One region of the Streptomyces sp. B3I8 genome, then DNA from elsewhere that is predicted to be linked to it. Evidence: predicted binding sites of a transcription regulator. Region 1 holds the regulator's gene; the other holds the start of a gene.
What was found. Region 1 encodes HrcA, which represses chaperone genes, less so after heat shock. Its sites were predicted from a motif close to TTNGCACTCNGNNNNNCNGAGTGCNAA; they were not measured.
Positions count from the first base shown of each region.

Region 1 (15,566 bases):
TCGGGGCCGACGACCAGCACGATCTCGCCCTCGGCGGGGAGTTCGGCGGTGGCCAGCGGGGTGCTGCCGTACTCGAAGTCGGAGTGCAGCACGGCCGCGAGGTCGGCTTTGGCCAGAAGCGCGGCAACCTGTCGGGTCGTCGCCGCGTCCGCGACCTCCGGGAAGCGGACCCTGCGGGACTGCTTGCCCGCCTCGCGCGCGGTGGACCGCCACTTGGCGAGCGCCTTCAGCCCCCGTTCACCCCTCCACTGGGTGACGCAGCGCGCCGCCTGCCAGGGCACGATCGTGTCCACGCCGACCTCGGTCATGGTCTCCACGGCGAGTTCGCCCCGGTCGCCCTTGGGCAGCGCCTGCACGACGGTGATCCGGGGCTGTTCCGGCGGCTCCTGCCGTACGTGCGCCAGGTCCGTGACGACGAGGCGGTCCTTGCCCTCGGCGGCCTTGACGACGCCCTCGGCCCAGCGGCCCCGCCCGTCGGTGAGGACGACGTCCTCGCCGGGCCGCAGCCGCTTCACCGAGACGGCGTGCCGCCCCTCGGGTCCCTCCAGCACGAAGTCGGGTCCCACGCCGCGCAGTTCGTCCACGACGAACACCGGAGCCGTCATCGGTGCGTGCCTCCCGCCGGGTGGGACGGCAGTGCGGCCGCCGCCGTGTCGAGTTCCGCCACCAGCAGTTCCACGAGCTGTCCGGCGGGCAGCGCGCGGGCCAGGCGGTGGCCCTGGCCGGCCCACAGCGCCATGCCCTGCGCGTCGCCCGCCGCCGCGGCGGCGCGGCGCAGCGGCGAGGTGAGGTGGTGGACCTCCGGGTAGGCGGCGGGCGCGTAGCGGCCGTGCTCCCGCAGGAACCGGTTGACCAGGGCGCGCGCGGGTCTGCCGGAGAAGGCGCGGGTCAGTTCGGTGCGGACGAAGAGCGGGTCGGTCAGCGCCTGCTTGTGCAGGCGGTGGGCGCCGGACTCGTCGGTGGCGAGGAAGGCGGTGCCGAGCTGGGCCGCGCTCGCGCCGGCCGCGAGCACGGCGGCGATCTGGCTGCCGCGCATCAGACCGCCGGCGGCGAGAACGGGCAGGGGTATGGTCTCGCGGATCCGGGCGAGCAGGGCGAGCAGCCCGATGCCGGTGCCGTCGTTCTCGGGGGTGTCGCGGTGGGTGCCCTGGTGCCCCCCGGCCTCGACACCCTGCGCGATCACCGCGTCCGCGCCGCACTCCCGCACCGCGAGGGCCTCCTCGGCGGTGGTGGCGGTGGCCAGGACGAAGGTGCCGACGCGGTGCAGGGCGTCGACGGTGTCCCGGCCGGGGGTGCCGAAGTGGAAGGAGACGACGGGGACCGGGTTGTCGAGGAGGACGGCGAGCTTGGCCTCGTAGCCGTCGTCCCGGCCGCTGTCCCGGTCGCCCAGCTCGGTCGCGTACCAGGCGGCCTCGCCGGCGAGCTGGTGGGCGTAGACCTCGACGGTGGCCGGGTCGCCGTACTCGGGCTGCGGCAGGAAGAGGTTCACGCCGAAGGGACGGGACGTCAGTCCGCGGATCTGCTTGATCTCCTGGTACAGGCCGTCGGCGGTCTTGTAACCGGCGGCGAGGAAACCCAGACCGCCGGCGTCACTGACGGCGGCGGCCAGCCGCGGCACCGACACGCCGCCGGCCATGGGGGCCTGCACGATCGGGTGCGGGAACAGATCGGTCAGCGGGGAGGACATGCCCGCATGGTGCCACGTCCCCCCGAAGAGTCCGAATCGACGGTTCCGCCAGCGTTTTCCGCCCCCGCCGCCCGTACCCTCCCCGTCCCCCAGGGGCTTCGCCCCTCCCACCCCGGGCGCCCTGCGGGCGGGGCGCGGGAGAGCTCGGGGGATGCGGCGCGCGGGCGGGTGCGGCGGGTGCGGGCGGGTGGGGACTGCGCGACCGGCCACGACGTACGTGCACCCGCCGATGTACCCCGCCCATCCGAGCTCCCACGCGCCTCGGAGGTCCGGGGGCGCGGCCCCCGGGGTCGGGACGGGAAGGGGTGGCGGAGGCGGGGAAGAAGTCCGGGCGCACCCGGAGGCGGTGCGAGGGAACCCCGGCCGCGTCAGCGGCCGTTGAACGCGTCCTTCAGACGCGAGAACAGACCCTGCTGCCCCGGCTGGAACTGCCCCGTCGGCCGTTCCTCACCCCGTAGCTTCGCCAGCTCCCGCAGCAACCGCTCCTGCTCGGGATCGAGCTTCCCCGGCGTCTGCACCTCGACGTGCACCACGAGGTCCCCACGCCCCCCGCCCCGCAGGTGCGTGACGCCCCGCCCGTGCAGCGGTACCGACTGCCCGGACTGCGTGCCGGGCCGGATGTCGATCTCCTCCAGGCCGTCCAGCGTCTCCAGCGGCACCTTCGTGCCGAGCGCCGCCGCCGTCATCGGGATCGTCACCGTGCAGTGCAGGTCGTCGCCGCGCCGCTGGAACATGGAGTGCGCGGTCTCGTGGATCTCCACGTAGAGGTCACCGGCGGGACCGCCGCCCGGCCCGACCTCGCCCTCCCCGGCGAGCTGGATGCGCGTGCCGTTGTCGACACCGGCGGGAATCTTCACCGTCAGCGTCCGGCGGGAGCGGATCCGGCCGTCGCCCGCGCACTCGGGGCACGGGGTGGGCACGACCGTGCCGAAGCCCTGGCACTGGGGGCAGGGCCGGGAGGTCATGACCTGGCCCAGGAAGGACCGGGTGACCTGCGAGACCTCGCCGCGGCCGCGGCACATGTCGCAGGTCTGCGCGGAGGTGCCGGGCGCGGCACCCTCTCCGTTGCAGGTCGTGCAGACGACCGCCGTGTCGACCTGGATGTCCTTCGTGGTGCCGAAGGCCGCCTCGTCGAGTTCGACATCGATCCGGATCATGGCGTCCTGGCCGCGACGGGTGCGCGAGCGCGGCCCGCGCTGCGACGCCGTGCCGAAGAACGCGTCCATGATGTCGGAGAAGTTGCCGAAGCCGCCGGCGCCGAAGCCGCCCGCACCGCCCCCGCCGCTCTGCGACAGGGGGTCGCCGCCGAGGTCGTAGACCTGCTTCTTCTGCGGGTCCGACAACACCTCGTAGGCGGCGTTGATCTCCTTGAAACGCTCCTGCGTCTTGGGATCGGGGTTGACGTCCGGATGCAGCTCGCGGGCGAGCCGCCGGAAGGCCTTCTTGATCTCATCCTGCGACGCGTCGCGGCGCACGCCGAGCACGGCGTAGTAGTCCGTGGCCACCTTAAGACTCCGCCAGGATCTGTCCGACGTACCGTGCCACCGCTCGTACCGCTCCCATCGTTCCCGGGTAATCCATGCGTGTCGGTCCGACCACGCCGAGTTTGGCTACTGCCTCGTCGCCCGAACCGTAGCCGACGGAGACGACGGACGTGGAGTTGAGTCCCTCATGGGCGATCTCGTGACCGATACGCACGGTCATGGCCGAATCCTTCGCCTCGCCCAGCAACTTGAGGAGCACGACCTGCTCCTCCAGCGCCTCCAGGACGGGCCGGATGGTGAGAGGGAAGTCATGTCCGAAGCGGGTGAGATTGGCGGTGCCGCCGATCATCAGCCGCTCCTCGGTCTCCTCGACCAGCGTCTCCAGCAGCGTGGAGAGCACCGTGGCGACCGTGGCGCGGTCCTCCGGTTCCTCGAACGCCTCCGGAAGGTCCTGCACGAGCTGCGGCACGTCCGCGAAACGGCGCCCCGCGACCCGGCTGTTCAGCCGCGCCCGCAGGTCCGCGAGCGAGGCCTCGCCGAACGGCACCGGGCAGTCGATCATCCGCTGCTCCACCCGTCCGGTGTCCGTGATCAGCACCAGCATCACCCGCGCGGGGGCGAGCGACAGCAACTCCACGTGCCGCACGGTCGAACGGGTCAGCGAGGGGTACTGCACGACCGCCACCTGCCGGGTGAGCTGCGCGAGCAGCCGCACCGTGCGGGCGACGACGTCGTCCAGGTCGACCGCGCCGTCGAGGAAGTTCTGGATCGCCCTCCGCTCGGGCGCCGTCATCGGTTTGACGCCGGCCAGCTTGTCGACGAAGAGGCGGTAGCCCTTGTCCGTGGGGATGCGCCCGGCGCTGGTGTGCGGCTGCGCGATGAAGCCCTCGTCCTCGAGGGCCGCCATGTCGTTGCGCACGGTGGCCGGGGAGACGCCGAGGTTGTGCCGTTCGGTGAGCGCCTTGGAGCCCACCGGCTCCTCGGTGCCCACGTAGTCCTGGACGATGGCGCGCAGCACTTCGAGCCTGCGTTCACTGAGCACCGCGCGCACCTCCAGAAGGCTGTCCCGTTGGCTACTGTGCCTGGCACTCCACGTGCGCGAGTGCCAACATCCCCGGTCCAGTGTACGGCCGGGGGGTACGGGCCGGGCAAGGGCGGGGCCTGCGATGCCGTGCCCGGCGACCGCCTCTGGGGCTAGCGTCCCGGTATGAGCGTGCTGTGGGAGGACCGTGCGGAGCAGGCGTCGGGGTGGGAACGGGTGACGGCCCGGGTCGGGCGGTGCCGGCTGCCCCGGTGGGACTGCACCGCCGGGCTCGTCGTGGGTGAGAGCGCGGCGCTGCTGGTGGACGCGGGGTCGAGCGTGGCGGAGGGCGGGTGGCTGCGGGAGGAGGCGGAACGGTCGCTGGGCGGGGGCACCGGGACCAAGACCGGCACCGGCACGGGTCCCGTGCGCCGTGTGACGCATCTCGCGCTGACCCACCCGCACTTCGATCACGTCTTCGGTGCGGCGGCGTTCGGGGACGCGGAGGTGTTCGGCGCGGTCGGCATCGACGTGGCGTACACGGCGCGCGGCCGGGAGGAGTTGCGCGCGGACGCCGTACGCAACGGGCTGGCGGAGGACGCGGCGGCCGAGGCGGCACGCTCCCTGGTCCCTCCCCGCCACCACGTCCGCGGCGAGTGGACCCTCGACCTGGGCGGCGGGTTCACCGTGCTGCTGGCCGACGTGGGCCCCGGCCACACCGCGCACGACCTCGCGGTACTGGTCCCCGCCACGCCCTCGTCCCCGAAGGTCGTCTTCTGCGGCGACCTGGTCGAGGAGTCCGGCGAGCCGCAGGCGGGTCCCGACGCCGTACCCGCGCACTGGCCGGCCGCGCTGGACCGGCTGCTCGACCTCGGCGGCGAGGACGCGGTGTACGTGCCCGGCCACGGAGCGGTGCTCGACGCGCGGTTCGTCCGTGCCCAACGGGACGCGCTGGCCCGCCGCTTCGGCGTGTCGCCGTGACGGGCGGGGAGCTTTCCCTATCGTCGGTCGGATGCGCCAGTACTCTCCGGATCTGACCCCGCCGTGGAAGAAGCCCGCGCCCGTACCGGAGGTTCCGGCCGAACCGGGGCTGGTGGTGGAGGAGCCGGGCACCGGTTTCTGCGGGGCGGTGATCCGCTGCGAGGCCGGCACGGTGACCCTGGAGGACCGCTTCGGCAAGCACCGCGTCTTCCCGATGGAGCCGCGCGGGTTCCTGCTGGAGGGGCGGCCGGTGACGCTGGTACGGCCTGCCGCGACGGGGCGGGGACCGGTGCGTCCCACGCGGACGGCGTCGGGGTCCGTCGCGGTGCCGCAGGCGCGGGCGCGGGTGGCGCGGGCCGGGCGGATCTACGTCGAGGGACGGCACGACGCGGAGCTGGTGGAGAAGGTGTGGGGCGACGACCTGCGGGTGGAGGGGGTCGTCGTGGAGTACCTCTCCGGGATCGACGATCTTCCGGCGGTGGTCGAGGAGTTCGCGCCCGGACCGGACGCGCGGCTGGGGGTCCTCGTCGACCATCTCGTCCCCGGCTCCAAGGAGTCCCGGATCGCCGAGGCGGTGACGAGCGAGTACGCGCTGGTGGTGGGGCATCCGTTCATCGACGTGTGGGAGGCGGTGAAGCCGGCGGCGCTGGGCATCGGGCGGTGGCCGCGGGTGCCGCGGGGGGAGGACTGGAAGACGGGGGTGTGCCGGCGGCTGGGGTGGGACGAGAACACCGGGGCGGCGTGGCAGCGGATCCTGTCCGCGGTGCGGACGTACAAGGACCTGGAGCCGGCGCTCCTGGGCCGCGTGGAGGAACTGATCGACTTCGTCACGGCCCCACCGGAGGGTTGAGCGGGGTTGGCCCCTGGCGTGCGGGTGGGTGAACTCTCGCGCGGAGCCCCTTGAGGGACGGGAAGGGCAGGGGCGGCGGGGGCGAAAGAATCCCGGGCGCCCCCGCAGGCCCCGTCAGTCCACCAGGTCCCGTACCACCGCATCCGCCAGCAACCGCCCCCGCAGGGTGAGCGCCGCCCGGCCCTCCTCGTACGGGGCCGGCAGCAGCAGCCCGTCCGCCAGGGCCCGCCGGGACGCCGCGAGCCCCTCCTCCCGCAGCAACCGCAACGGCACCCCCTCCCGCAACCGCAGCTCCAACAGGATCCGCTCCACCCGCCGGTCCTCCGCCGACAGCACCTCCCGCCCCGCCCCCGGCGACCGCCCCTCCGCCAGCGCTCCCGCGTACGCCCCCGGATGCTTGACGTTCCACCACCGCACGCCCCCCACGTGCGAGTGCGCCCCCGGTCCCGCCCCCCACCAGTCGGCACCCCGCCAGTACAGCTCGTTGTGCAGGCACCGCGCCGCGTCCGAGGTCGCCCAGTTGGAGACCTCGTACCAGTCGTAGCCCGCCGCTGAGAACACCTCCTCCGCGATCAGGTACCGGTCCGCGTGCACGTCGTCGTCGGTCATCGGCACCTCCCCGCGCCGGATCCGCGCCGCGAGCCGCGTGCCCTCCTCGACGATGAGCGCGTACGCCGAGACGTGGTCCGGCCCGGCGCCCAGCGCCGCCTCCAGCGAGGCCCGCCAGTCGTCGTCGGACTCCCCCGGCGTGCCGTAGATCAGGTCGAGGTTGACGTGGTCGAAACCGGCCGCGCGGGCCTCGGTGACGCAGCGCTCGGGCCGCCCGGGGGTGTGCGTGCGGTCGAGGACCTTGAGCACGTGCTGCCGGGCGCTCTGCATGCCGAAGGAGATCCGGTTGAAGCCGCCCTCGCGCAGGGTGGCCAGATACGCCGGGTCGACGGACTCGGGGTTGGCCTCCGTGGTGATCTCGGCGTCGGCGGCGAGACCGAACTCCTCGCGCACGGCGCCCAGCATCCGTACGAGGTCGGCGGCGTCCAGCAGCGTCGGCGTGCCTCCGCCGACGAAGACCGTACGGACCTCGCGGCGGTCGTCGCCGAGGACCTTGCGGGCGAGGCGGATCTCGTCGATCAGGGTGTCGGCGTAGTTGTCGCGGGAGGCGAGCACTCCGCCGGTGCCGCGCAGCTCGGTGGCGGTGTAGGTGTTGAAATCGCAGTAGCCGCAGCGGGTCGCGCAGTAGGGAACGTGCAGGTAGAAGCCGAGGGGTCGGTCGGCGGCGCCGGCCAGGGCGGACGCGGGCAGGGCACCGTCGTGGGGCACGGGCTCGCCGTCGGGGAGAGCGGAAGGCATGCGTTCCATTGTCCCGCACGGCGCGCGGGACCGATCCACGCGCCGTGCGCACCGGCACGGGCGGCCCCACGCGCCCCGCACCGGGCCGCCCGCGGCACGTCACTCCGCCTGGAGGACCAGGAGGGCCAGGTCGTCCTCGGGCGGCCCGTCGCCGAAGTCGTGCACGAGCCGGCGGATCCGGTCCGCGACGCGTTCCGCGGTCAGGCCCGTGCAGCCGGCCAGCGCGTCGGCGAGCCCGTCGGCGTCGTCGAACTGGCGCGGTCCGTGCCGTCGCTCGGTCACCCCGTCCGTGACGCACAGCAGCGTGTCGCCGGAGCGGAGTTCGAACGTCTCGCAGTCGTACGTCGCGTCCTCCACCACCCCGAGCAGGGTCTGCGGCTGTGCCGCCGTGCGTACGCTCCCGTCGGGCGCCAGGACCAGCGGCAGGGGGTGCCCGGCGGAGGCGAGCGTGCAGCGCACCCCTCCCTCGACGGGCGCCAGCTCGCCGTAGAGCAGGGACAGGAACCGGTTCTGCGGCCCGTCGTCGGCACCGAGGTCCGGGACCCCGGCGGCGACCAGGGCCCGCGCGGCGGCGTCCGAGGCCTCGGTGGCGTCGTCGAGGAGGAGCTGGTTGAGGCGGTCCAGGACCTCCGGGACGGCGTACCCCTCGCGGGCCAGCAGCCGCAGCCACGGCCGGGCGAGACCGATGACCACCGCGGCCTCGGGCCCCTTCCCCTGGACGTCGCCGATCGCGAACGACCAGCGGCCGTGGCCGGCGGGGAACAGGTCGTAGAAGTCGCCGCTCGGGCCGCCCTGGTCACGCGGTTCGTAGACGAGGGCGCTGCGCATCCCCGGTATCTCTGCGACCGCGCCGGGCAGCAGTCCGCGCTGGAGGACACGGCTGATGTTGGCCTGCCGGGCGTACTGGCGGGCCGCGCCGACGGCCTGGGCGACCCGGCGGCACAGGTCCTCGACCAGTGCGGAGACCCCGTCGGGAAAGCGCGGCACGCCGGACCGGCCGATGACGACGGTGCCGAGGGGGCGGCCGCCGACGATCAGACGGTAGGCGAGCGCGGCACCCGGGGTGACGACCACGGCGGGGTCGCCGTCCGCTCCGGGGCCGCCGTCCGCTCCGTCGTCCCGCTCCGTCGCGGCTGTCTCCCCCTGGGGCGGGTCCAGCGCCTCGGCGGGCCAGGAGACCGGTACGGGGCGGGTGCGGGCGGCGTCGGGGAGGCGGGGCGGGTCCTTCTCCAGGACGCGGCGCAGTTCCTCCAGGCGGTCCTCGTTGCTGTGCCAGACGCGGGCGAGCCGGGAGCCGCGCGCGGTACCGGTCCCGGCGGCGCGCGGGTCGGTGGTCCCGTCCTCCAGCCACACCGCGCACCACTCGGCGAGCCGGGGCACGAGAAGCTGACCGGCGAGAGCGGTGACCAGGTCCTCGTCGAGCTGCCCGGCCAGCAGGTCGGACGCCTCGGCGAGGAAGGAGAGGGCGCCCCGGTCGAGCCAGTCCTGCTCGGGCCCGTCGGCGGGCTCGTCCCCCGTCCCGTCGGCGGTCCTGCCGGCGGGCCCCGGCCGGGCGTGCGGCGATGCCGCGTCCCCGGACGGCGCTTCCGGAGTCGTGGAGCGCGCACCACCCGTGGCCGCCGGGTCCGACATCGCCGACGGGCCCACGACGGCCGGCGCCTCCGCGGTGCCGGCGACGTACGGCCCGGTCACGGTGCCGACGACGGCCGGCGCCGCCGACGTGCCGACGGGGGCCGGCGCCTCCGCCGTGTCCGTGACCGCGCCGTACGTGCCGAACTCTCTCTCCCCGCCGGGCCCGTCGCCCCCGGCCAGCCGGGCCCACACGCACTTGGTGCCCCGGCGGTAGGTGATGCCCCACTCCTGGGCCAGCGCGGCGACGAGCCGCAGCCCGCGGCCGTACTCCGGCGTGCCGTGGGCCCGGGCCCCCTCGTCCCGCACGGGCCGGGAGGGATGACGGTCCGACACCTCCACGACGAGCGCGGCGGATCCGCTCGCCCCACGACCGCCGGTGTCCGCCTCGTCGCCGTACGGCCCGCGTGTGCCGCCGTCCTGCCGTTCGCCGGGGCCCCCGGCGTCCCCGAGGGCCCCGGCGAACGGAGGCACCCCCACCCCGAGGGACCCGGCCGCCGACAACGAACCGCCGTCCGACGGTGCACCGCTGTCCCACAGCGAACCGGTGCCCGACAGCAGAGCGCCGTCCGGCGGCCGAGCGCCGTCCGCGAGCGGATCCAGGCACTCGATCGTCTCGATGGCCTCCATGGCTTCCATGGCCTCGATCGGCTCGATCGGTCCGACCGCCTCCACCACGCCCCCGGCACGCTCCCCGCATCCGCCGAAGTCCTCGGAGCCGGTGCACCCCGCGTACTCCAGGCGGCACTCCACCACCACGTCAGTGCCCGCGTGCACCACCGCGTTGGTGACCAGCTCGCTCACCACCACCTCGGCGTCGTCGCACAGCCGGTCCGTGAGGAACCCGGCGCCGGGCAGCGCACGGGCCGTCCACGCGGCGAGCGTCTCGCGGACGAAGCGGCGGGCGGCGCCCGGCGCGAGCGCCCCGCCGGGCAGCGACGTGCGCGCCACCGTGCGCCACCCCGCGCTTCCGTACGCGGCCACGACGGACGCATCGTCACCCGTGGGGGTCATTCCCCCGAGTGTGGCCGACGTGGCGGCCGGACGGGCCCAGGTGTCCCGTTGTGTGGGAATGGCCCCCATGGACAGCTCCCGGAGCAGTCGGTCGAATCTGCCTGTACCGATGCGGACAGAGTGACAGACTGACCCCGGCCATAAGCGCCGAGTTACCGAAGTAGGCCGCCATGGGTGAGAACAGTGCTACGGATGCACTCCGAAACGGGCAGGGAAACGATCAAATTCGAGCATCCGCTCAAGAACCGGTTCCAGGCTCCGTACAGATGTCGGAACGGGTGGGGCACCGGCGAGGAACGCCGGGATGAACGCCGAGCAGACGGCAGGCACCGCGGCCGAGGAGAACCGCGCCGCCATCCTCCTGGTCGACGACATGGAGGACAACCTGCTCGCGCTGGAGGCCGTGCTCGGCTCCTTCAACGAGCCGCTGGTCCGCGCACGGTCGGGCGAGGAGGCACTGAAGGCGCTGCTCAAGCAGCGGTTCGCGGTGGTGCTCCTGGACATCCGGATGCCGGGCATGGACGGCTTCGAGACGGCCGCGCACATCAAACGGGCCGACCAGACCAAGGACGTACCGATCATCTTCCTGACCGGTGAGGACCCGGACGCGGGCTACGCCTTCCGCGGCTACGCCACCGGGGCCGCCGACTATCTCACCAAACCGTTCGACCCGTGGGTGCTGCGGGCCAAGGTGAGCGTCTTCCTGGACCTGCACCGCAAGGGCCGGCAGCTCGAACGGATGCTGGCCCGCGAGCGGCACCAGTTCGAGCAGCTCTCGGCCCACCTGGACGAACTCGACACGCACCTGTCCTCGCACCCGGTCCAGGACGTCTTCGCACTGCGCCGCCACGTACGGCGCATGGAGGAGACCCTGCGCCGGATGCGCAGCACGTAGACCGCGGGCATGAGCACGTAGACCGCGGGCATGAGCAAGCAGACCGCGGGCATGAGCACGCGCCGCCGTCGGGTCGCGGTGACCCGGCGGCGGTGCGCGCGGCCGTCGTCGCTACGCCTCCCGCGTCCCCGCGTACATCTCGTCGATCAGGTGCCCGAACTCCCGCTCCACCACCGGGCGCTTCAGCTTCAGGCTCGGCGTCATCTCGCCGTGCTCCACGTCGAGGTCGCGGGGCAGCAGGCGGAACTTCTTGAGGGTCTGCCAGCGCTGGAGGCCCTGGTTGAGCTCCGTGACGTACAACTGGATCAGCGCGACCGTCGCCGGCGCCGCCACCACCTCCGCGTACGACTTGCCCGCCAGTCCGTTCTCCTTCGCCCAGCCGAGGATGGCCTCCTCGTCGAGGGCGATGAGCGCGGTGCAGAAGTTCCGGTCGGCGCCGTGCACCAGGATGTTGGAGACGTAGGGGCACACCGCCTTGAACTGGCCCTCGACCTCGGCCGGCGCCACGTACTTGCCGCCGGAGGTCTTGATCAGGTCCTTCTTGCGGTCGGTGATGCGCAGATAGCCGTCGGGCGAGAGCTCGCCGATGTCGCCGGTGTGGAACCAGCCGTCCGCCTCCAGCACCTCGGCGGTCTTCTCCGGCAGCCCGTGGTAGCCCTCCATGATCCCGGGGCCGCGCAGCAGGACCTCGCCGTCGTCGGCGATGCGCACCTCGGTGCCGGGGAGCGGCTTGCCGACCGTGCCGGTGCGGTAGGCCTCGCCGGGGTTGACGAAGGAGGCCGCCGAGGACTCGGTGAGCCCGTAGCCCTCCAGGATGTGGATGCCGGCGCCGGCGAAGAAGTAGCCGATGTCGGGTGCGAGGGCGGCGGAGCCGGAGACGCAGGCGCGCAGCCGTCCGCCGAACGCCTCACGGATCTTGGCGTAGACGAGCCGGTCGGCGGCCTTGTGTTTGGTGGCGAGCCCGAAGGGTGCGGACGCCGTACCGGTGCGCCGGAAGTTGTCCTGGGTGACCTTGGCGTACTCGCGGGCGATCCCGGCCGCCCACTGGAAGATCTTGTACTTGGCCGGGCCGCCCGCCCGGGCCTTGGCGGCGACACCGTTGTAGACCTTCTCGAAGATGCGCGGCACGGCCGCCATGTAGGTCGGCTGGACGATCGGCAGGTTTTCGATGATCTTGTCGACGCGGCCGTCGACGGCGGTGACGTGCCCCGCCTCGATCTGCCCGGAGGTGAGCACCTTCCCGAACACGTGGGCGAGCGGCAGCCACAGGTACTGCACGTCGTCGCCGCTGATCAGTCCTGTCCCGACGGTGGCCTTCGCCATGTACGACCAGTTGTCGTGCGGCAGGCGCACGCCCTTGGGGCGGCCGGTGGTGCCGGAGGTGTAGATGAGGGTGGCGAGCTGGTCCTTGGTGATCGCCCCCACCCGCTCCTTGATCAGCTCGGGGTGCTTCTGCAGATGGGCGGCGCCCCGGCTCTCCAGCTCGTCGAGAGTGAGGACCCAGTCGCCCTCCTCGGCGGTCCGCTCGACCCCGGCCGGGTCGACGACCACCACGTGGGCCAGCTCGGGCAGCTCGGCGCGCTTCTCGCGGGCCTTGGCGAGCTGCGCGGCATCCTCCGCGATCAGCACCCGGCTCTCGGAGTCGGAGAGGATGAAGGCCGACTCCTCGGCGTTGGTCTGCGGGTAGACGGTGGTCGTCGCCGCGCCCGCGCACATGATGCCGAGGTCGGCGAGGATCCACTCGATGCGGGTCGAGGAGGCGAGCGCGACCCGCTCCTCGGGCCGCACGCCGAGCTGGATGAGACCCGCCGCGATGGCGTGCACCCGTTCCGCGGACTCCGCCCAGCTCAGCGACTTCCAGTCGTCCGGCCCCTCTCCCGACGGGGACGGCACGGGATAGCGGTATGCCTCGGCGTCCGGTGTGGCCGCCACGCGCTCCAGGAAGAGGGCCGCCACGGAGGGCGGACGGTTCTCGATCAGTGTCTGTGTGTCGCTCACGACATCCTCCGGGCCCGCGACGGTGCGGCTGACTCAGGTGCGGCTGGTTTCACTCTCAGTGTCGTTCCACTCACGTGCTTGACGTCGTTCCACTCACGGGCAACGACTCTTGTTTAACTCGCGAGTAACTACCGAGCACAGCGTAAGGGCCGACCGGCCGGTTGGTAAGGGGCCATGTGCGCTCACTTCCTCCGCAGGCCGACCGTACGCACACCGAGGGGCCCGCCGCACTTTCGCACGACGAGCCCCTCCATGTCCGCTTCGTCCCCCCGGCCGCGACCGGAGGACGGTTACTTCTTGGCCTTGCCGGCGCCACCGCCGTCGTCGCTGGACAGGACGGCGATGAAGGCCTCCTGCGGAACCTCCACCGAACCCACCATCTTCATCCGCTTCTTGCCTTCCTTCTGCTTCTCCAGCAGCTTCCGCTTGCGGGAGATGTCACCGCCGTAGCACTTGGCGAGGACGTCCTTGCGGATGGCGCGGATGGTCTCGCGGGCGATCACCCGGGAGCCGATGGCGGCCTGGACAGGCACCTCGAAGTTCTGCCGCGGGATGAGTTCCCGCAGCTTGGCGACGAGCCGTACGCCGTACGCGTACGCCTGGTCCTTGTGGGTGATGGCGGAGAAGGCGTCGACCTTGTCGCCGTGCAGCAGGATGTCGACCTTGACCAGGCTGGAGGACTGCTCCCCGGTGGGCTCGTAGTCCAGGGAGGCGTACCCGCGCGTCTTGGACTTGAGCTGGTCGAAGAAGTCGAACACGATCTCGGCGAGCGGGAGCGTGTAGCGGATCTCGACGCGGTCCTCGGAGAGGTAGTCCATGCCGAGCAGGGTGCCGCGGCGGGTCTGGCACAGCTCCATGATCGCGCCGATGAACTCGGTCGGCGCGAGGACGGTGGCCCGCACGACCGGCTCGTAGACCTCGTCGATCTTCCCCTCGGGGAACTCGCTCGGGTTGGTGACGACGTGCTCGGTGCCGTCCTCCATGATCACGCGGTAGACCACGTTGGGCGCGGTGGCGATCAGGTCGAGCCCGAACTCGCGTTCGAGCCGCTCGCGGATCACGTCCAGATGCAGCAGCCCGAGGAAGCCGACGCGGAAACCGAAGCCGAGCGCGGCGGAGGTCTCCGGCTCGTAGACGAGGGCGGCGTCGTTGAGCTGGAGCTTGTCGAGGGCCTCGCGCAGGTCGGGGTAGTCCGAGCCGTCCAGCGGATACAGCCCGGAGAAGACCATGGGCTTGGGGTCCTTGTAGCCGCCCAGGGCCTCCTCGGCGCCCTTGACATGGCTGGTGATCGTGTCACCGACCTTGGACTGCCGCACGTCCTTCACGCCGGTGATGAGGTAACCCACCTCGCCGACGCCCAGGCCGTCCGCCGGAAGCATCTCCGGGGAGTTGGTGCCGATCTCCAGCAGCTCGTGCGTGGCGCCGGTGGACATCATCCGGATGCGTTCGCGCTTGTTGAGCTGTCCGTCGATGACACGCACGTAGGTGACGACGCCCCGGTAGGAGTCGTACACCGAGTCGAAGATCATCGCGCGGGCGGGCGCGTCCTTGACGCCGACCGGGGCCGGGACCTGCTCGACCACCTTGTCCAGCAGCGCGTCGACGCCCAGCCCGGTCTTGGCGGAGACCTTGAGCACGTCGCTCGGGTCGCAGCCGATGAGGTTGGCGAGCTCCTCGGCGAACTTCTCCGGCTGCGCGGCCGGCAGGTCGATCTTGTTCAGCACCGGGATGATCGTGAGGTCGTTCTCCATCGCCAGGTAGAGGTTGGCGAGGGTCTGCGCCTCGATGCCCTGGGCGGCGTCGACGAGGAGGACCGTGCCCTCGCAGGCGGCGAGCGAGCGCGACACCTCGTAGGTGAAGTCGACGTGCCCCGGGGTGTCGATCATGTTGAGGATGTGCGTGGCGCTCTTGTCGTGGGTGGGGGCCCACGGCAGGCGCACCGCCTGGGACTTGATCGTGATGCCGCGCTCGCGCTCGATGTCCATGCGGTCGAGGTACTGGGCGCGCATCTGCCGCTGCTCGACCACACCGGTGAGCTGGAGCATCCGGTCGGCGAGCGTGGACTTGCCGTGGTCGATGTGCGCGATGATGCAGAAGTTGCGGATCAGCGCCGGGTCGGTACGGCTCGGCTCGGGCACGTGGCTGGGGATCGCGGGCACGCAGGGTCCTGATTCTTGAGGCGTCCGCAGCTGCTGCGGTCTCGGTCGGATCGTTACGCAGCCTCCATGGTCCCACGGGCCGGGGGTGCCGGGTGGTTTGGGCGGCCCACCGGGCGACTGGTAGCCTGGGCAGCTGTGTCTTCTGTCCTCTCACGGGAGGCACTTCTCCGAGAAATCACCGGCACGTGAAGCGGTCCCGTCCGCGGTCACCGTTTCGCGCGCCAGAACCTGAAAAGGCTCCTTCGTGGCGAACATCAAGTCCCAGATCAAGCGGAACAAGACGAACGAGAAGGCGCGGCTGCGCAACAAGGCCGTGAAGTCCTCGCTCAAGACCGCGGTCCGCAAGGCCCGCGAGGCCGCTGCCGCGGGTGACGTCGAGAAGGCCACCGAGTACCAGCGCATCGCCGCGCGTCAGCTCGACAAGGCCGTCTCCAAGGGCGTCATCCACAAGAACCAGGCCGCCAACAAGAAGTCGGCCCTGGCCACCAAGGTGGCGGCGCT
Region 1 covers NZ_JAUSYN010000002.1:2,233,525-2,249,090, forward strand. Annotated here, with positions in the region: gene QFZ64_RS12030 (16S rRNA (uracil(1498)-N(3))-methyltransferase) at 1-605, opposite strand, end outside; gene QFZ64_RS12035 (nitronate monooxygenase) at 602-1,687, opposite strand; gene dnaJ (molecular chaperone DnaJ) at 2,056-3,192, opposite strand; gene hrcA (heat-inducible transcriptional repressor HrcA) at 3,194-4,213, opposite strand; gene QFZ64_RS12050 (MBL fold metallo-hydrolase) at 4,379-5,173, shown strand; gene QFZ64_RS12055 (DUF3097 domain-containing protein) at 5,205-6,023, shown strand; gene hemW (radical SAM family heme chaperone HemW) at 6,138-7,370, opposite strand; gene QFZ64_RS12065 (SpoIIE family protein phosphatase) at 7,470-10,013, opposite strand; gene QFZ64_RS12070 (two-component system response regulator) at 10,318-10,908, shown strand; gene QFZ64_RS12075 (long-chain fatty acid--CoA ligase) at 11,020-12,906, opposite strand; gene lepA (translation elongation factor 4) at 13,197-15,065, opposite strand; gene rpsT (30S ribosomal protein S20) at 15,310-15,566, shown strand, end outside.

Region 2 (15,566 bases), 2.0 Mb from region 1:
GTCACCGGCGGGGCTTCCGACGCCGGTGGGGCTGCCGGCCCGAGGACGCGGACCGTGCCGAAGCCCGGTACGGGGGGCCGGGCGGCCCCGGTGCCCGGTGCCCGTACCGGCGCGCCACGCGGGGCGGCCCGGCGGTCGAGGCAGTGGGGGAAGATCGCGCAGCGGCTCGTGCCGTACGACCTTCAGCCCGACGTGCTGCGGCTGGAACTCGTCGAACTCGGCGACGCGTTCCGTGCGTACCAGCGCAGTCCCGAGCCCGATCTCGCCCTCCTCGCCGGGCTCCACGACCGCAAGGCCCGCGCGTTCGCCCTGTGGGCCGACGTCACCGGCGACCACACGTTGCGCGAGGAGGCCGAACGGGCGGAGAAGGCCGCGCAGGCCGCCCGCGAGATGAACGAGAACCGCATGGGCGTGCCCGCGGGCGAGGGCGGGCCGGCGGTCGAGCGGCTGCTGAGCCGCTCCCAGGCCGTGCACGCCCGTACGGTGCTGGCGCACGTCCGGGACCATGCCCCGCATCCTGAACCCGAGGTGCGGCTGGCGGTGTTCATGCTCACCCTGCGGGCCGCGCGCGCCGGCCTGGGGAACGTCACCGGGCAGGACTTCACCGGCTGGCTGCAGGGCGACGCCGAGCAGGTGCTCCAGCGGCTCGTCGACTCGGACTGGCTGCGGCTGCCCGACACGGTCACCGTCGCCGACGCGCTGGTCGCCCGGTCCGAGGATCCCGCCCAGATCACCGTCCCGACGCTGCTGCCGACCGCGCCCCGCCCGTTCTCCTTCGGCAAGGTCAGCCGCGCGCGGTTGTCCGGCTGGGCCCAGAAGGTGGTGGGCGACCGGAAGCTGCGCAAGAAGAAGGCGGACGCCGCGACCCGGCTACTGGCGCTGTACACCGCCGGCCACGTCCGCCCCGACGGCCGCCTCGGGGCCGTCGACGACGACGGCCTCGATCTGGCCGAGGCCGTCACGTTCTGCGGGGTTTCCCTGGAGGAGACGGGCCCGCACGTCGAACGGCTGCTCGCGGCGGACTGGCTCACCGAGGGCGAGGCCGACCCGGACGCGGGCCGGCTGCGGGGACGGCTCTCCACCCGGGTGCTGTCGCTGGGGGCGCTGCTCTGAGGGCTGTTCCGGGAGAGGGGATCTGTTCCGGCCCGTTTCAGAGGCCTACGGGGCGTCGTCGCCCAACGGTCGCTCCCCCGGCTCGTCCTCCGCTGCGCAGGCCGCGCGTATCTCCGCCAACAGCTCCGGGTAGCGCTCGCCGTACGTCTCGGTCGCCGCGTACACCGCGTCCAGAGCGGCACGCAACGGATCGGGGTCGGCGGCGGCCGGTACGGCGGGGAGGGCGAAGTGCGGTTGCGAGATGCGGCCACGGGGGCGGTCGGAGGACGGGGACTCCACCACCACCGAGGCGGGCAGCACGGCCCACATGGCTCTCGGTGGACCCGGAGTCAGCGTTCCCGACGACGGCAATACCGTCCGTGATGTGGGCGCGGGGCCGTCCGGCGTCCGGGAGGGTTCCAGGCTCCCCAGGTACTTGCCGAGTCCCTGCCGTCGCGTCGGCGCACCGTCCGGGAGAGCGACGCCCGGTTCCTCCGAGGCGTCCGGTTCCTCCGCGCGGGCCGGCCTCCGCACGAGTGGGGCCGGCGGTGCCGGCGGTTCGTACGGTGAGCGCTCGGGCGGTACGGCCCCCAGTACCGACCGGTCGGGGACGCGCGGGTCGGAGCGAAGGGTCTCGCTCAGCAGGGTGTGATCGTCGAACGGCGAGGGCAGTGGGGTCCCTTCGGCCGCCGCGGTGAGGGCGTCGCTGACCCACGGAACGGCCGTCAGGCCCGCCTCTTCGCAGGCCCGGCGGGCGGCGAGGAGTGCCACCGCGCGCTGAGTCCCGGCGGTGGCGGCACCCAGTGCGTGCACCAGGTCGGGGTCGAAACGCAGCAGGCCGAGCACGTTCCCGCCCACCGCGCGCAGTCTCTCGCTCGGCAGCCGGCCGCCCCACTCCCACGCCTCCCTGTGCAACCGCCACTCCTCGTAGGCCCGTTCCTTCGCCTCGCGGGCCCGACGTTCGGTTTCGGCGCGTTCCTCGGGGGTGGGGGGCGGGGGAAGTTCCCGGGCGAACTCGTGCCAGTACTCGGCGACGGCCGAGGTCTGTCGCACCACGCGGTCGGGGGCGGGCGGCGCGGGCCAGAACTGCAGGAGGTAGCTGTCCACCTGCGGTTCCTCGCCCACCCTCGTGTCCAGGTCACGTCCGGCGTCCATCCCCCGGGCGCAGTAACGCACCCGGTGGTCCGTCTCGGGCAGGTCCAGGGGCCAGGAGCCCTCACCCGCCCACTGCACGAGAAGAGTGCGCTCGGAAGCCGGGCGGAAGGAGACTTCCACGACGTCCTCCCAAGCAGGGTCCAACGCCGGGGCCTCGTCGTGGATCTCGACGGTGAAGCCGACGTGGCCGGTGTGCAGGCCTGTGAGCAGAAAGAGAGTGCCGGGGACGGCGGCACCGCAGAGACCCCCCGTCTGACCCGCGAACACCTCGTGGAAGCCCGGGGACAACTCCCCGGGATCACTCTCGACGTAGAGCTGGCTGTAGTGGACGTGAACCTCACCGGTCACGGGTGTGCGCATGCTGGCCCCTCCCCTGTCGTCGCCTGCCCTCGCAGCATGGCGCACGCCACTGACAATCGGGCCTCCCGCACCCCGGGGTCGACTCGCCGCCGCATCCCGAAGGCGCCTCGCCGCCACACCCCCAAAGACGACACAGTCCCCGCCACCCCATGAACAGGGTGCGGGGACTGTGGCCCGCTCGCTCAGCGGCCGGTGCTCGGAGAGCCGAGGCTCGTCGAGCCGGTGCTCAGCGAACCGGACTTCAGTGCGAGTGCCCGTGGCTGTGGCCCGCGGCGGCCGGCTCTTCCTCTTCCTTCTTCTCGACGACGAGGGTCTCGGTCGTCAGGAGGAGGGAGGCGATGGACGCGGCGTTCTCCAGGGCGGAGCGGGTGACCTTGACCGGGTCGATGACGCCGGCCTTGACCAGGTCGCCGTACTCGCCGGTGGCGGCGTTGAAGCCCTGACCCTTGTCGAGCTCGGCCACCTTGGAGGTGATGACGTAGCCCTCGAGGCCGGCGTTCTCGGCGATCCAGCGCAGCGGCTCGACGGCGGCGCGGCGGACGACGGCGACACCGGTGGCCTCGTCACCGGTCTTGCCGAGGTTGCCCTCCAGGACCTTCACGGCGTGGACGAGCGCGGAGCCACCACCGGAGACGATGCCCTCCTCGACCGCGGCGCGGGTCGCGGAGATGGCGTCCTCCAGACGGTGCTTCTTCTCCTTCAGCTCCACCTCGGTGGCGGCGCCGACCTTGATCACGCACACGCCGCCGGCCAGCTTCGCGAGGCGCTCCTGGAGCTTCTCGCGGTCCCAGTCGGAGTCCGTGGTCTCGATCTCGGCCTTGATCTGGGCGACGCGGCCCTGGACGTCGGCGCTGTTGCCGCCGCCGTCCACGAGCGTGGTGTCGTCCTTGGTGATCGTTACCCGGCGGGCGGTGCCGAGCACGTCCAGGCCGACCTGGTCGAGCTTGAGGCCGACCTCCTCGGCGATGACGGTGGCACCGGTGAGGGTGGCCATGTCGCCGAGCATCGCCTTGCGGCGGTCGCCGAAGCCGGGGGCCTTCACCGCGACGGCGTTGAACGTGCCGCGGATCTTGTTGACGACCAGCGTCGACAGGGCCTCGCCCTCGACGTCCTCCGCGATGATCAGCAGCGGCTTCGAGGAGTTGGTCTGGATGATCTTCTCGAGCAGCGGCAGCATGTCCGCGATGGAGGAGATCTTGCCCTGGTGGATGAGGATGTACGGGTCGTCGAGGACGGCCTCCATGCGCTCCTGGTCCGTCACGAAGTACGGCGACAGGTAGCCCTTGTCGAAGGCCATGCCCTCGGTGAAGTCCAGCTCCAGACCGAAGGTGTTGGACTCCTCGACGGTGATGACACCGTCCTTGCCGACCTTGTCCATCGCCTCGGCGATGAGCTCGCCGACCTGGCTGTCCTGGGCGGACAGCCCGGCGACGGCGGCGATGTCGGACTTCTCCTCGATCGGCCGCGCGGTGGCGAGCAGCTCCTCGGAGACGGCCTTGACCGCGGCGTCGATGCCCTTCTTCAGGGCGGCCGGGGAGGCACCGGCGGCGACGTTGCGCAGGCCCTCGCGGACCAGCGCCTGGGCCAGCACGGTGGCGGTGGTCGTACCGTCACCCGCGATGTCGTTGGTCTTGGTCGCCACCTCCTTCACCAGCTGGGCACCGAGGTTCTCGTACGGGTCCTCGACCTCGACCTCGCGGGCGATGGTGACACCGTCGTTGGTGATGGTGGGGGCGCCGAACTTCTTGTCGATGACGACGTTGCGGCCCTTGGGGCCGATCGTCACCTTCACCGTGTCGGCAAGCTTGTTGACGCCGCGCTCGAGGGCGCGACGGGCGTCCTCGTCGAACTTCAGGATCTTCGCCATGGGAGCGTGAGCCCTCTTTCGAATTCTGGGTGAAAAAGGCACTGCGCCCCGGACGCCCGGCTACCGGTAGGTCGCGGGGGGCCAGGGGCGCAGCTCACAGCAGGAATGCTGAGGTGAATTGCTTACTTCTCGATGATCGCGAGCACGTCGCGGGCCGAGAGGACGAGGTACTCCTCGTTGTTGTACTTCACCTCGGTGCCGCCGTACTTGCTGTAGAGCACGACGTCGCCGACCTTGACGTCGAGCGGAAGGCGGTTGCCGTCCTCGAAGCGGCCCGGGCCCACGGCCAGGACGACGCCCTCCTGGGGCTTCTCCTTGGCAGTGTCCGGGATGACCAGGCCAGAAGCCGTGGTCTGCTCGGCGTCCAGCGGCTGGACCACAATGCGGTCCTCGAGCGGCTTGATGGCAACCTTGGAGCTGGTGGTCGTCACGATCCGACCTCCCCCTTCGGAGATCTCACGGGGTTAACTGTCTGAGGTGGCGACCAGGTGGATCCGTCGTCGCGGGTGCCGGACCTGCCCGTCGCGTCGTTGGCACTCTCCGGTGGGGAGTGCCAGAGCCGAGACTATGACCGCGATTAGCACTCGGTCAAGCGGAGTGCCAGTTCGCCGTGTGGCTGTGTCGGAATCCGGAGGCCGGCCGTACCGGTTTCCGGGGGCCCGCCGTGCCGCGTTCCGGACGCCGGCCGTGCCGGATTCCGGGCGCCGCCAGGTACCTGCGGCGGCCGCCGGCCGGGCGCGCGGCCGTCTCACCGCAGGTAGTCCTCCAGGCGGGCCACCGCGTACCCCTCCGCCGTGACCTTGTTCAGGAAGCGGCGCATGTCGTCGACCATCGTGCCGTCCCACTCGTCCTTGCCGCGGAAGTGGGTGAGGACGATGTCCCCGGGGTGCAGGCTGCGGTCGTCCTCGCGGTACTCCCAGTGGTCGACGTAGACCTCCTCGTCCCAGATCGGCGCGTACTCGACGCCGCAGGACTTCGCCGCGACCAGGGTGTCCCGGTTGTAGTTGCCGTAGGGCGGGCGCATCATCCGCGGGCGTCTGCCGAACTGCTCGCGCATGATGTCCTGCATGGCACAGATCTCGTGCCGCTGCTCCTTGTACGACAGCCCCGGCAGGTAGGGGTGGTGCAGGGTGTGGTTGTCGACGCCCGCGCCCAGCTCCCGCATCGTGCGGAAGTAGCCGTAGTCGTCCTTGACCAGGTAGTTGGTGAGGAACGCCGTGTACGGCACCCTCAGCTCGCTCATCATCCTCAGGAACTCGGGGTCCTTCTCGGCTCCGTCGTCGATGGTGAGGAAGACGACCTTGTCCCTGGTGGGGACGGTGGTGAAGACCGGCGGCAGGTCGTCGCCGTCCTCCACCTCGAAGCCCTCGCGCGTGGTGATGACCGGCTTCTTCGCGGGGGGCGGGGGTGCCGGGAGGGGCGTGCCCTTCAGGCCCCAGCGCTTCGCCGCCGCGACCCGTGCGGTGTGCGCGGCGCGCAGCTTGGTGGCGTACGAGTCCAGGGCGCGTGCCGGGGGCGCCTGGAGCTTCCGCTTGCCGCCGCCATGCGCGCCCTGGGCGTTCTGTGCGCCGTGCGCGCCGGTCGACGCGGCAGGTGGTGCGGAGCATCCGGAGGCGAGCGCGGCCACCGCGAGCAGCGCGAGGCTTCCGCGCGCCACCGCCGGCGCGACCCCGCGCGCCCGCCGCACATGCGTCGCACCCTTTGCCCGGGATTCATCGTTTTGTCGTACGAGTCGCATGGCGCCGGATCCTCGCAGCCACCCGCTCCCGCGCCCGCCCGACACCGCGACCGGTCGCGCACCGTCCACCGACCGGCCGCGCGCCATCCACCGACCGGCCCACAGCGGCCCCCCAGCGGCCCGCACCGGCCCTCAGCGGCCCGCACCGGTTCTCGTCGGCCCGCGGCGCCCCGCCCCCTCTCGCCCTGACCCACAATGATCAGGTGAACGACGCCTCCTTCGCCGCCCTGCTCACCGCCGAGGGCCACGCCCTCCTCGACGAGGTGCGCGGCACCGACCCGGCGCGGGAACTCGCCGTCGCCACCCGGCTGCGCCGCACGCACCCCGCCGAGCTGGTGTCGGCCGCCCTCGCCCAGGCCCGGCTGCGGCAGCGGGCGGCGGCGAAGTTCCCGGCCGCCGACGCCGAACGGATGTTCTTCACCGCGAACGGGGTCGAGCAGTCGACGCGCACCACGGTGGCGGAGTACCGCGCCCGGCGGCTGCGCGCGCTCGGCGTCACCTCGGTCGCCGACCTGTGCTGCGGCATCGGCGGCGACGCCCTCGCGCTCGCCCGTGCCGGCATCCGGGTCCTGGCGGTGGACCGGGACCCGCTCACCGCGACGGTGGCCCGGGCGAACGCCGAGGCGCTCGGTCTCGACGGGCTGATCGAGGTGCGCGAGGCGGACGTCACCGAGGTCGACACGTCCGGGTACGACGCGGTCTTCGTGGATCCCGCGCGGCGCGGCGGACGCGGCCGGGTGTTCGACCCGGAGGCCTACTCGCCCCCGCTCTCCTGGGCCCTCACCGCCGCCCGCAGCGCCCCGCACGCCGCGCTCAAGGTCGCGCCCGGCATCCCCCACGAGGCGGTGCCGGACGAGGCCGAGGCGGAGTGGATCTCCGACGGCGGGGACGTCAAGGAGGCGGTGCTGTGGTTCGGCACCGAGCCCGGCCTCGTACGGTCCACGCTGCTGCCGGACGGGCACACCCTGCGCGGCCGCGGCCTCCCCGACCCGCCGGTCCGCCCCCTGGGCCGCTACCTGTACGAGCCCGACGGCGCCGTCGTCCGGGCGCATCTGGTGGCCGAGGTGGCCGAGGAGGTCGGCGGCGGGCTCATCGACGCGACGATCGCGTACGTCACCGCCGACGCGCCCCTGCCCACCCCGTACGCGACCCGCTACGAGATCACCGACCAGCTGCCCTTCAACGTCAAGCGGTTGAAGGCCCTGCTGCGCGAACGCGAGGTCGGCGTCCTGACCGTCAAGAAGCGGGGCTCGGCCGTCGAGCCGGAGGAACTGCGGCGCAAGGTGCTGCCGAAGCCGTACGGCCGCGCGGCGGTCACGGTCTTCCTGACGCGGCGGCAGGGAGCGCCGGTGATGCTGCTGGGGCACCCGGCGCCATAGGGACGCAAGGCGCCCCCGTCACACCTGTTCGAACCGCCAACGGTGCACCGGCCGGGTCACCAACTCCCCGCCCGGCTCCGGGAGTTCGGGCAGGCCGGGGTCGTCGTAGGGGGCGTCCCACCAGGTGATGACGAGGACCCTGTCCTGCGGGGCGCGGAAGGTCTCGCGGCGCAGCGGGGCGGGGGTCAGCTCCTGCTCCCCCGTCCAGGCGAGCAGCTCCTCGCCCCGCCCGGCCACCGCCCGGGCCTCCCACATCAGCGCGACGGTCACGCGTGCCGGCCCTCCCTCACGGTCATGAGCCCCTCCGTCATGAGCGCCTCCGTCACGAGTCCCTCCGTCACGAGTCCCACGTCACGAACCTCAACCTCACGAGTACAGGTTCTCCTTGCTCACCTCGTGCACGTGGTCGTGTCCCTGGTGGTGGCCGTGAGCCTCACCGTGCGCGGGGCCGGGCACGTGCGACTGTGTCACCGGCAGCGACGAGTCCGCCGACAGGTCCCACGCGGACGCGGCACGGTTGCGGGCCACCATCTCCGCGCCCAGCGCGGCGACCATCGCCCCGTTGTCCGTGCACAGCTTGGGCCGGGGCACGCGCAGCCGGATGCCGGCCGCCTCGCACCGCTCCTGCGCCAGCGCACGCAGCCGGGAGTTGGCGGCGACACCGCCGCCGATCATCAGGTGGTCGACGCCCTCGTCCTTGCAGACCCGTACGGCCTTGCGGGTGAGCACGTCCACCACCGCCTCCTGGAAGGAGGCCGCCACGTCCCGCACCGGCACCTCCTCGCCCGCCGCCCGCTTCGCCTCGATCCAACGGGCCACGGCCGTCTTGAGGCCGGAGAAGGAGAAGTCGTACGGGGCGTCGCGGGGGCCGGTCAGTCCGCGCGGGAACGCGATGGCCGCCGGGTCGCCCTCGCGCGCGTACCGGTCGATGACGGGGCCGCCGGGGAAGCCGAGGTTCAGCACCCGGGCGACCTTGTCGAACGCCTCGCCCGCCGCGTCGTCGATGGTGGCGCCCATCGGCCGTACGTCGGAGGTGATGTCCGAGGAGAGCAGGAGCGAGGAGTGGCCGCCGGAGACCAGCAGCGCCACCGTCGGCTCGGGCAGCGGGCCGTGCTCCAACTGGTCCACACAGATGTGCGAGGCGAGGTGGTTGACGCCGTACAGCGGCTTGCCCAGCGCGTAGGCGTACGCCTTCGCCGCCGAGACGCCGACCAGCAGCGCCCCGGCGAGTCCGGGACCGGCGGTGACGGCGATGCCGTCGAGGTCGCGGGCGGTGACCCCGGCCTCCTTCAGGGCCCGCTGGATGGTCGGGACCATGGCCTCCAGATGGGCGCGGGAGGCGACCTCGGGAACCACGCCGCCGAAGCGGGCGTGCTCGTCGACGCTGGAGGCGACGGCGTCCGCGAGCAGCGTGGTGCCGCGCACGATGCCGACACCGGTCTCGTCGCAGGAGGTCTCGATGCCGAGGACGAGGGGCTCGTCGCGTCGGGCGGCAGCTGAGTCAGCCATGGGGGTCGGTTCCTTGTACTGGTCCTGATACGGGTCCGGGGCCGGGTTCGCGTCCGGGTTCGGATTCGGGTTCGGGCAGTGGCTCCGGTGGTTGGCCGACGGGGACGGCGGCCGCCGGATCCGGCAGGCGCATGACGACGGCGTCCACGTTGCCGGGCTGGTAGTAGCCGCGTCGGAAGCCGATGGCCTCGAAGCCGAAGCGCTCGTACAGCTTCTGTGCGCGCGCGTTGTCGACACGGCATTCGAGCAGGACCTCGCCGCACTCGAACGCGGTGGCGGCCCGCAGCAGTCCGGTCAGCAGCCGGCCGCCGAGTCCGGTGCCCCACTGGTCGCGGGCGACCGCGATGGTCTGTACGTCGCCCTGGTCGCCCAGTGCGGCGAGGCCCGCGTAGCCGACGATGCGGTCCCCGGTGACGGCGACGTAGTAGCGGCGGGTCGCCTCCGGGCCGCGCGAGTGGGCCAGTTCGGACCAGAACATGCCGCGCGACCAGGCGTCCTCGGGGAACAGCTCGCGTTCCAGCTCCAGCACGGGGTCGATGTCCCACCAGCGCATCTCGCGCAGCGTGGGGTGCGCGGTGCCCTCGAAGGTGCCGGGGGCGCCGGGGGTCTCGGGGGTGCCGGGGGTCTCGGGTGGGGTCACTTGGGGGTGACCACCTTGTAGTTCTTGGGCACCTGCGCGTCGGGGCGGCGCAGGTAGAGCGGGCGGGGCGGCAGCAGCCCGGCGCCGGCGGCGAGCCGTTCCGACGCGAGGGAGGCCAGCGCGGCGGCCGACACGTGCGCGGGGCCCCGGACGTCCGGGAAGGTGTCCGGGTAGAGGGCGGCTCCCGCGCCGACGGCGGGGAGTCCGGCGACCGCGTCCGCGAGGTCGGCGGGGCGGTCGACGGCCGGCTCGGTGGTCCGGGTGCGCGGGTCGTCGTAGCGCGCCCAGTAGACCTCCTTGCGCCGGGCGTCGGTGGCGACGACGAAGGGGCCGCTCACGCCCGCGTCGGCGGCCTCGAAGGCGAGGGCGTCCAGCGTGCACAGGCCGTACACCGGGACGCCGAGCGCGAGCCCGAAGGTGTCGGCGGTCATCAGACCGACGCGCAGCCCGGTGTAGGGGCCGGGGCCGACCCCCACGACGATGCCGGTGACGGCGTCCAGCCGGGTGCCCGCCTCGGCGAGGACCCGGTCGACGGCGGGCAGCAGCAGCTCCCCGTGGCGGCGGGCGTCGACCTGGCCGGCGGAGGCGACGACGGACGTGCCGTCGTGCAGCGCGACGGTCACGGCGGGGGTGGCGGTATCCAGAGCGAGCAAGAGCACGCGAACAGCCTACGGCGCCGGAGCCCGGCGTACCGGCGAGCCGGTGCGGCGCACGGCTGCTGCTACCGTCACAGCGAGCAGGTACGACCGGGGAAAGTCGTACCAGTCGTACTTCCGGAGAGGTGGGCACAGGTGGCCAGGAGCAGCTCGGGATTCGTGGCCGGGCTCACCGTGGCGGCCGTCGTCGCGGTCGGATTCCTCGCCTATCAGGCGTCGGCGAACGCGCCGGACACGCTGGGCGAGCCGGGGACGAAGGTGAAGCCGTCGCCGACGGCCGGGGCGCAGAAGTCCCCCGGCGCGAAGAAGAAGCGGACGGCGGCGGTGCCGGAGGGCTCCGGGACGGGCGAGCGGGTCGTGTACTCGCTGGGGAACGACCGGGTGTGGCTGGTCGGCGCGGGCGAGAAGGTGCGGCGGACGTTCGAGGTGATGCCGGGGACGGTGGATCCGGCGCCGGGGAAGTACACGGTGACGTCGCGGACGGCCGCGGTGCCGGGGTCGGACGGCGTGCCGATCGAGCACGTGGTGCTGTTCACGACGGCCGGCGGTGTGCCGGTGGGGTTCAGTGCGGCGGTGGACGGGTCCACGCCGGTGCCGGACGCGGCGAAGAAGCTGGGCGGCATCAGGGAGGCGCGGGCCGACGGCAGCGCCATGTGGGAGTTCGCGGGGGTGGGGCGGCCCGTGGTGGTGGTGCGGTAGCCGTGCCGCGGTGGGTGGTGGGGGGCGCCGGGGTTCGCCCGGGGTGGTTTTCTCGCCCCCGCCGCCCTTGCTCTTCCCGTCCTCAAGGGGCTCCGCCCCTTTGACCCCGGTACGGGGCTTCGCCCCGTTTCCGCACGCTTTCCCCGCGCCCCTTGAGCCCCGCGCCCCTCAGAGGTTCGCCAGCGGTCCGAGGTCCGCCTCGGCCCACCGCTCACCCAAGCCCGCGACCGACACCCGCCGTACCTCGTCGACCGTGTTCCCGACCGCCCGGTGGATGGTCACGTGCAGTCGCTCGTCCGTGAGTTCCTCGACCTTGCCCTCGCCCCACTCGACGACCACCACCGACTCCGGTAGCGAAACGTCCAGGTCGAGGTCCTCCATCTCGTCCAGGCCGCCCCCCAGCCGGTAGGCGTCGACGTGGACCAGCGGCGGCCCGGCCACCAGCGAGGGGTGGACGCGCGCGATGACGAACGTCGGCGAGGTGACCGCCCCGCGCACCCCGAGTCCCTCGCCCAGCCCCCGGGTCAGCGTGGTCTTTCCGGCCCCCAGTTCGCCGCTGAGCATGACGAGGTCACCGGCGCGCACCAGTTTCGCGAGCCGGCGGCCGAGTTCCCGCATCTGTTCGGGGGAGGTGACGGTGAGCTCCGCGGTGACGCCGGCGGAGTCCGGCGTGGGCTCACCCGCGTGGTGCGCTGGTGCTGGTGCTGGTGCTTCCATAAGGCCCCACGGTAGCTCCTGCCGGGACGGCCCCCGCGCGCACGAGGAGGTCGGCGAGACGGTCGGTGACGAGCTCCGGATGCTCCAGCATGACCAGGTGTCCGGCGTCCGGTACGAGCACCAGTTCGGCGTCGGGGAGCAGCCGGGCGATGGCCTCGCTGTGCTCGCTCGGCGTGACCAGGTCGTCGACGCCGGCCAGTACGAGCACCGGCATGTCCGTGAGGTGCGCGAGCGCCTCGGTCTTGTCGTGCTCGGTGAACGCGGGGTAGAACTCGGCGACGACGTCGATCGGCGTGTTCTCGATCATGCGTTCGGCGAAGCGGGCGACCGAGGGATCGATGTCCCGGGTGGCGAACGAGTACCGCTTGATGATCCCGGCGAAGAGGTCGGCCGTCGCCCGCCGCCCGCGTTCGACCAGTTCGGCGCGTTGTCCCAGCGCCTTCAGCACCCCGGGGAGTATCCGCCGCACCGCGTTGACGCCTGCGACCGGCAGCCCGAAGTTGACCTCGCCGAGCCGCCCGGACGACGTGCCGACCAGCGCGACCCCGGCGACCCGCTCCCGGAACAGCTCCGGGTACTGCTCGGCCAACGCCATCACGGTCATGCCGCCCATGGAGTGCCCGACGAGCACCAGCGGACCCTCGGGCGCCGCCGCGTCGATCACCGCCTTCAGGTCCCGGCCGAGCTGCTCGATGGTGAGCGGCACCCGTCCGTCGCGCTGGCCGACCCCGCGTCCGGAGCGGCCGTGGCTGCGCTGGTCCCAGTGGACGGTGCGGACGACGCCGCGCAGCGCGGCCCGCTGGAAGTGCCAGGAGTCCTGGTTGAGGCAGTAGCCGTGGCTGAAGACGACGGTGACCGGGGCGGGCGTACGGCGCCCGAACAGCCGTCGGCGGCGCGGGGCCGGGACGCTCTGCGGTGCCGGCTCGTCCACCTCGTAGTACAGCTCGGTGCCGTCGTCGGCGTGCGCCGTGCCGGGGGCGCCGCGCAGGGTGCCGTACGGGCCGGTGGAGTCGAGGGCGAGGCGGGCCTTGCGGCGCATGCCGCGGCCGACGGTGAGCCGCTCGACGGCGACACCGGCGGCGGCGCCCGCGGCGATCACGCCGACCGCCGCACCGGCGAGACCGGCCATGCGCCAGCTGCCGGTGCCTGTCCCGGTGGCGGTGGCGGTGCCGACGGCGGCGGCGACCCCGGTGGCCGCCTCCGCCGCGGCCGCCACGGCGTCCGCGCTGCTCTCGCTCACGTCCCGTTCCTCCTCGTCCGGGGCCGTCCGTCACCCCACGCACGGCCCCGCGTACGGCCCCGGCCCCGCGCACGATCCCACGTGTGACGCCATGTGTGGCCCCCTGCGTGACGCCGCGCGCGGCCCCGCTCGTCGCCTCGTTCGTTCACCCGGTCGGAGTCACGCTTCCCGTTCGGCATTCACATTCACATGGACGCGGGGCACGCGGGTTCCGATCCGGGTCACGATTTCGTACGCGATGGTCCCGGCCGCCTGCGCCCAGTCCTCGGCGGTGGGCTCGCCCCGGTCGCCCGGTCCGAACAGCACCGCCTCGGCGCCGACCGGGGGTTCGTCGCCGTCGAGGTCCACCACGAACTGGTCCATGGCCACGCGTCCGGCGACCGTGCGCCACTTGCCGCCGACGAGGACAGGACCCGTCCCGGAGGCGTGGCGCGGGATCCCGTCCGCGTAGCCGACGGGGACCAGGCCGAGGGTGGTGGCGCCCGGGGTGACGTAGTGGTGGCCGTAGCTGACACCGTGGCCGTCGGGGACGTGCTTGACCAGGGCGAGGGAGGCGGACAGCGTCATCACCGGGCGCAGCCCGAAGTCGGCGGGGGCGCCCAGCTCGGGGCTGGGCGAGATGCCGTACATCGCGATGCCGGTGCGGACCAGGTCGAAGTGGCTGTCGGGGAGGGTCAGCGCGGCCGGCGAGTTGGCGATGTGCCGCACCTCGGGACGTACGCCGCGGTCCTCGGCGTACGCGACCATCTCACGGAAACGGGCGAGCTGGGGGGCGAGGGAGGGGTGACCCGGCTCGTCGGCGCACGCCAGGTGCGACCACAGTCCGGTGATCCGGACCAGGCCGGCCGCCTCCGCGCGCAGCGCCTCGTCGATCAGTTCCGGCCAGTCGGCGGGCGCGCAGCCGTTGCGGCCGAGGCCGGTGTCGGCCTTGAGCTGGACGCGGGCGGGGGCGCCGGCGGCGCGGGCGGCGGCGGCGGCCTCGCGCAGGGCCCACAGGGCGCTGACGCCCAGGTCGAGATCGGCGTCGACGGCTTCCCGCCAGGGTCCCCCAGGGGTCCACAGCCAGCACATGATGCGGCCCGGAATGCCCGCGGCGCGCAGGGCGAGCGCCTCCTCGGGGGTGGCGGTGCCGAGCCAGCGGGCGCCGGCGGCGAGGGCGGCGCGGGCGCAGGGGAGGGCGCCGTGGCCGTAGGCGTCGGCCTTCACGACCGCCATCAGCTGGGTGCCGGGGGTGCGGGTCCGCAGGGCGCGGATGTTGGCGCGGAACGCCGCGAGGTCGATCTCCGCGCGGGCCCGGAGGGGGGCGGCTTCACTGGTCATCATCGTGGGGTCAGTGTCTCAAAGGGGGTGGGTGGGGGGATTCCGGCGGGGCGGGGGGCTGGTGGGGTGGGGCCTTCTCGCGCGGTTCCCCGCGCCCCGTTCGGGGCGCGGCCCCGCCCCGAACGGGGCGCAGCCGTGGCACCCCGGCGGCGCCGGGTCGCGAAGCCGCCGTGACGGTGCCCGCGGCGGTGCGGTTCATTCCCGTACCGAGCGCCACGCGCGGGGGATCGCCCCGGCCACGTCGTGGGCGCCGACCGGGGCGCCCTCCGCGGCCAGCCGCCCGGCGAGGCCGTGGAGGTACGCGGCAGCGCTGCCGGCGTCCCGCGCGGACAGGCCCGCCGCCAGCAGGCTGCCCGCGAGGCCGGACAGGACGTCGCCGCTGCCCGCCGTGGCGAGCCACGGCGTCCCCGTCGCGTTGACCCGCACCGGCAGCACGCCCCCCTCCCCCGGATCTCCCGCGACCAGCGTCGTCGACCCCTTGAGCAGCACCGTCGCCCCGTACCGCGCCGCCAGTTCGCGCACCGCCGTCAGCCGGGCGCCCTCGACCTCCTCGCGGGAGACACCCAGCAGGGCGGCGGCCTCGCCGGCGTGCGGGGTCAGCAGGGTCGGCGCGGTGCGGGCGCGGACCGCGTCCCGGTCGGCCAGCCGCAGCCCGTCCGCGTCGAGCAGCACGGGCACGTCCGCCGCCAGGACCTCCGCCACCGGCCCCGCGTCGTCCCCCGCGCCGGGTCCGACGACCCACGCCTGCACGCGCCCCGCCTTCGTCGGGCCCCGGTCGGAGACGAGCGTCTCCGGGAACCGGGCGACGACCGCGTCCCCGGCCGCCCCCACGTACCGCACCGCCCCCGCCCCGCCGCGCAGTGCCCCGGCCACCGCCAGCACGGCCGCCCCGGGGTAGCGCGCGGACCCGGCGGCGATGCCGACGACCCCCCGCCGGTACTTGTCGCTCTCGGCCTCCGGCGCCGGCAGCAGCTCCGCCACGTCCGCGTGCTGGAGCGCCTCCAGCTCGGGCACGTCCGGCAGTTCCGGGCCGAGCCCGATGTCGACGAGGCGCACGGAACCGGCGTACTCCCGCGCGGGGTCGATCAGCAGCGCCGGTTTGTGCGTGCCGAAGGTGACCGTGAGGTCGGCGCGGACCGCCGGTCCCCGCACTTCGCCGGTGTCGGCCTCGACGCCGCTCGGCAGGTCGACGGC
Region 2 covers NZ_JAUSYN010000002.1:4,199,223-4,214,788, reverse strand. Annotated here, with positions in the region: gene QFZ64_RS20965 (hypothetical protein) at 1-1,113, shown strand, start outside; gene QFZ64_RS20960 (hypothetical protein) at 1,159-2,607, opposite strand; gene groL (chaperonin GroEL) at 2,849-4,474, opposite strand; gene groES (co-chaperone GroES) at 4,597-4,905, opposite strand; gene QFZ64_RS20945 (polysaccharide deacetylase family protein) at 5,223-6,212, opposite strand; gene QFZ64_RS20940 (methyltransferase domain-containing protein) at 6,416-7,591, shown strand; gene QFZ64_RS20935 (hypothetical protein) at 7,610-7,861, opposite strand; gene tsaD (tRNA (adenosine(37)-N6)-threonylcarbamoyltransferase complex transferase subunit TsaD) at 7,958-9,100, opposite strand; gene rimI (ribosomal protein S18-alanine N-acetyltransferase) at 9,093-9,653, opposite strand; gene tsaB (tRNA (adenosine(37)-N6)-threonylcarbamoyltransferase complex dimerization subunit type 1 TsaB) at 9,737-10,399, opposite strand; gene QFZ64_RS20915 (hypothetical protein) at 10,532-11,095, shown strand; gene tsaE (tRNA (adenosine(37)-N6)-threonylcarbamoyltransferase complex ATPase subunit type 1 TsaE) at 11,264-11,812, opposite strand; gene QFZ64_RS20905 (alpha/beta fold hydrolase) at 11,772-13,052, opposite strand; gene alr (alanine racemase) at 13,212-14,375, opposite strand; gene QFZ64_RS20895 (NAD(P)H-hydrate dehydratase) at 14,568-15,566, opposite strand, start outside.
Region 2: the regulator HrcA is predicted to act here: its motif matches at 5,052-5,078, upstream of groES (co-chaperone GroES).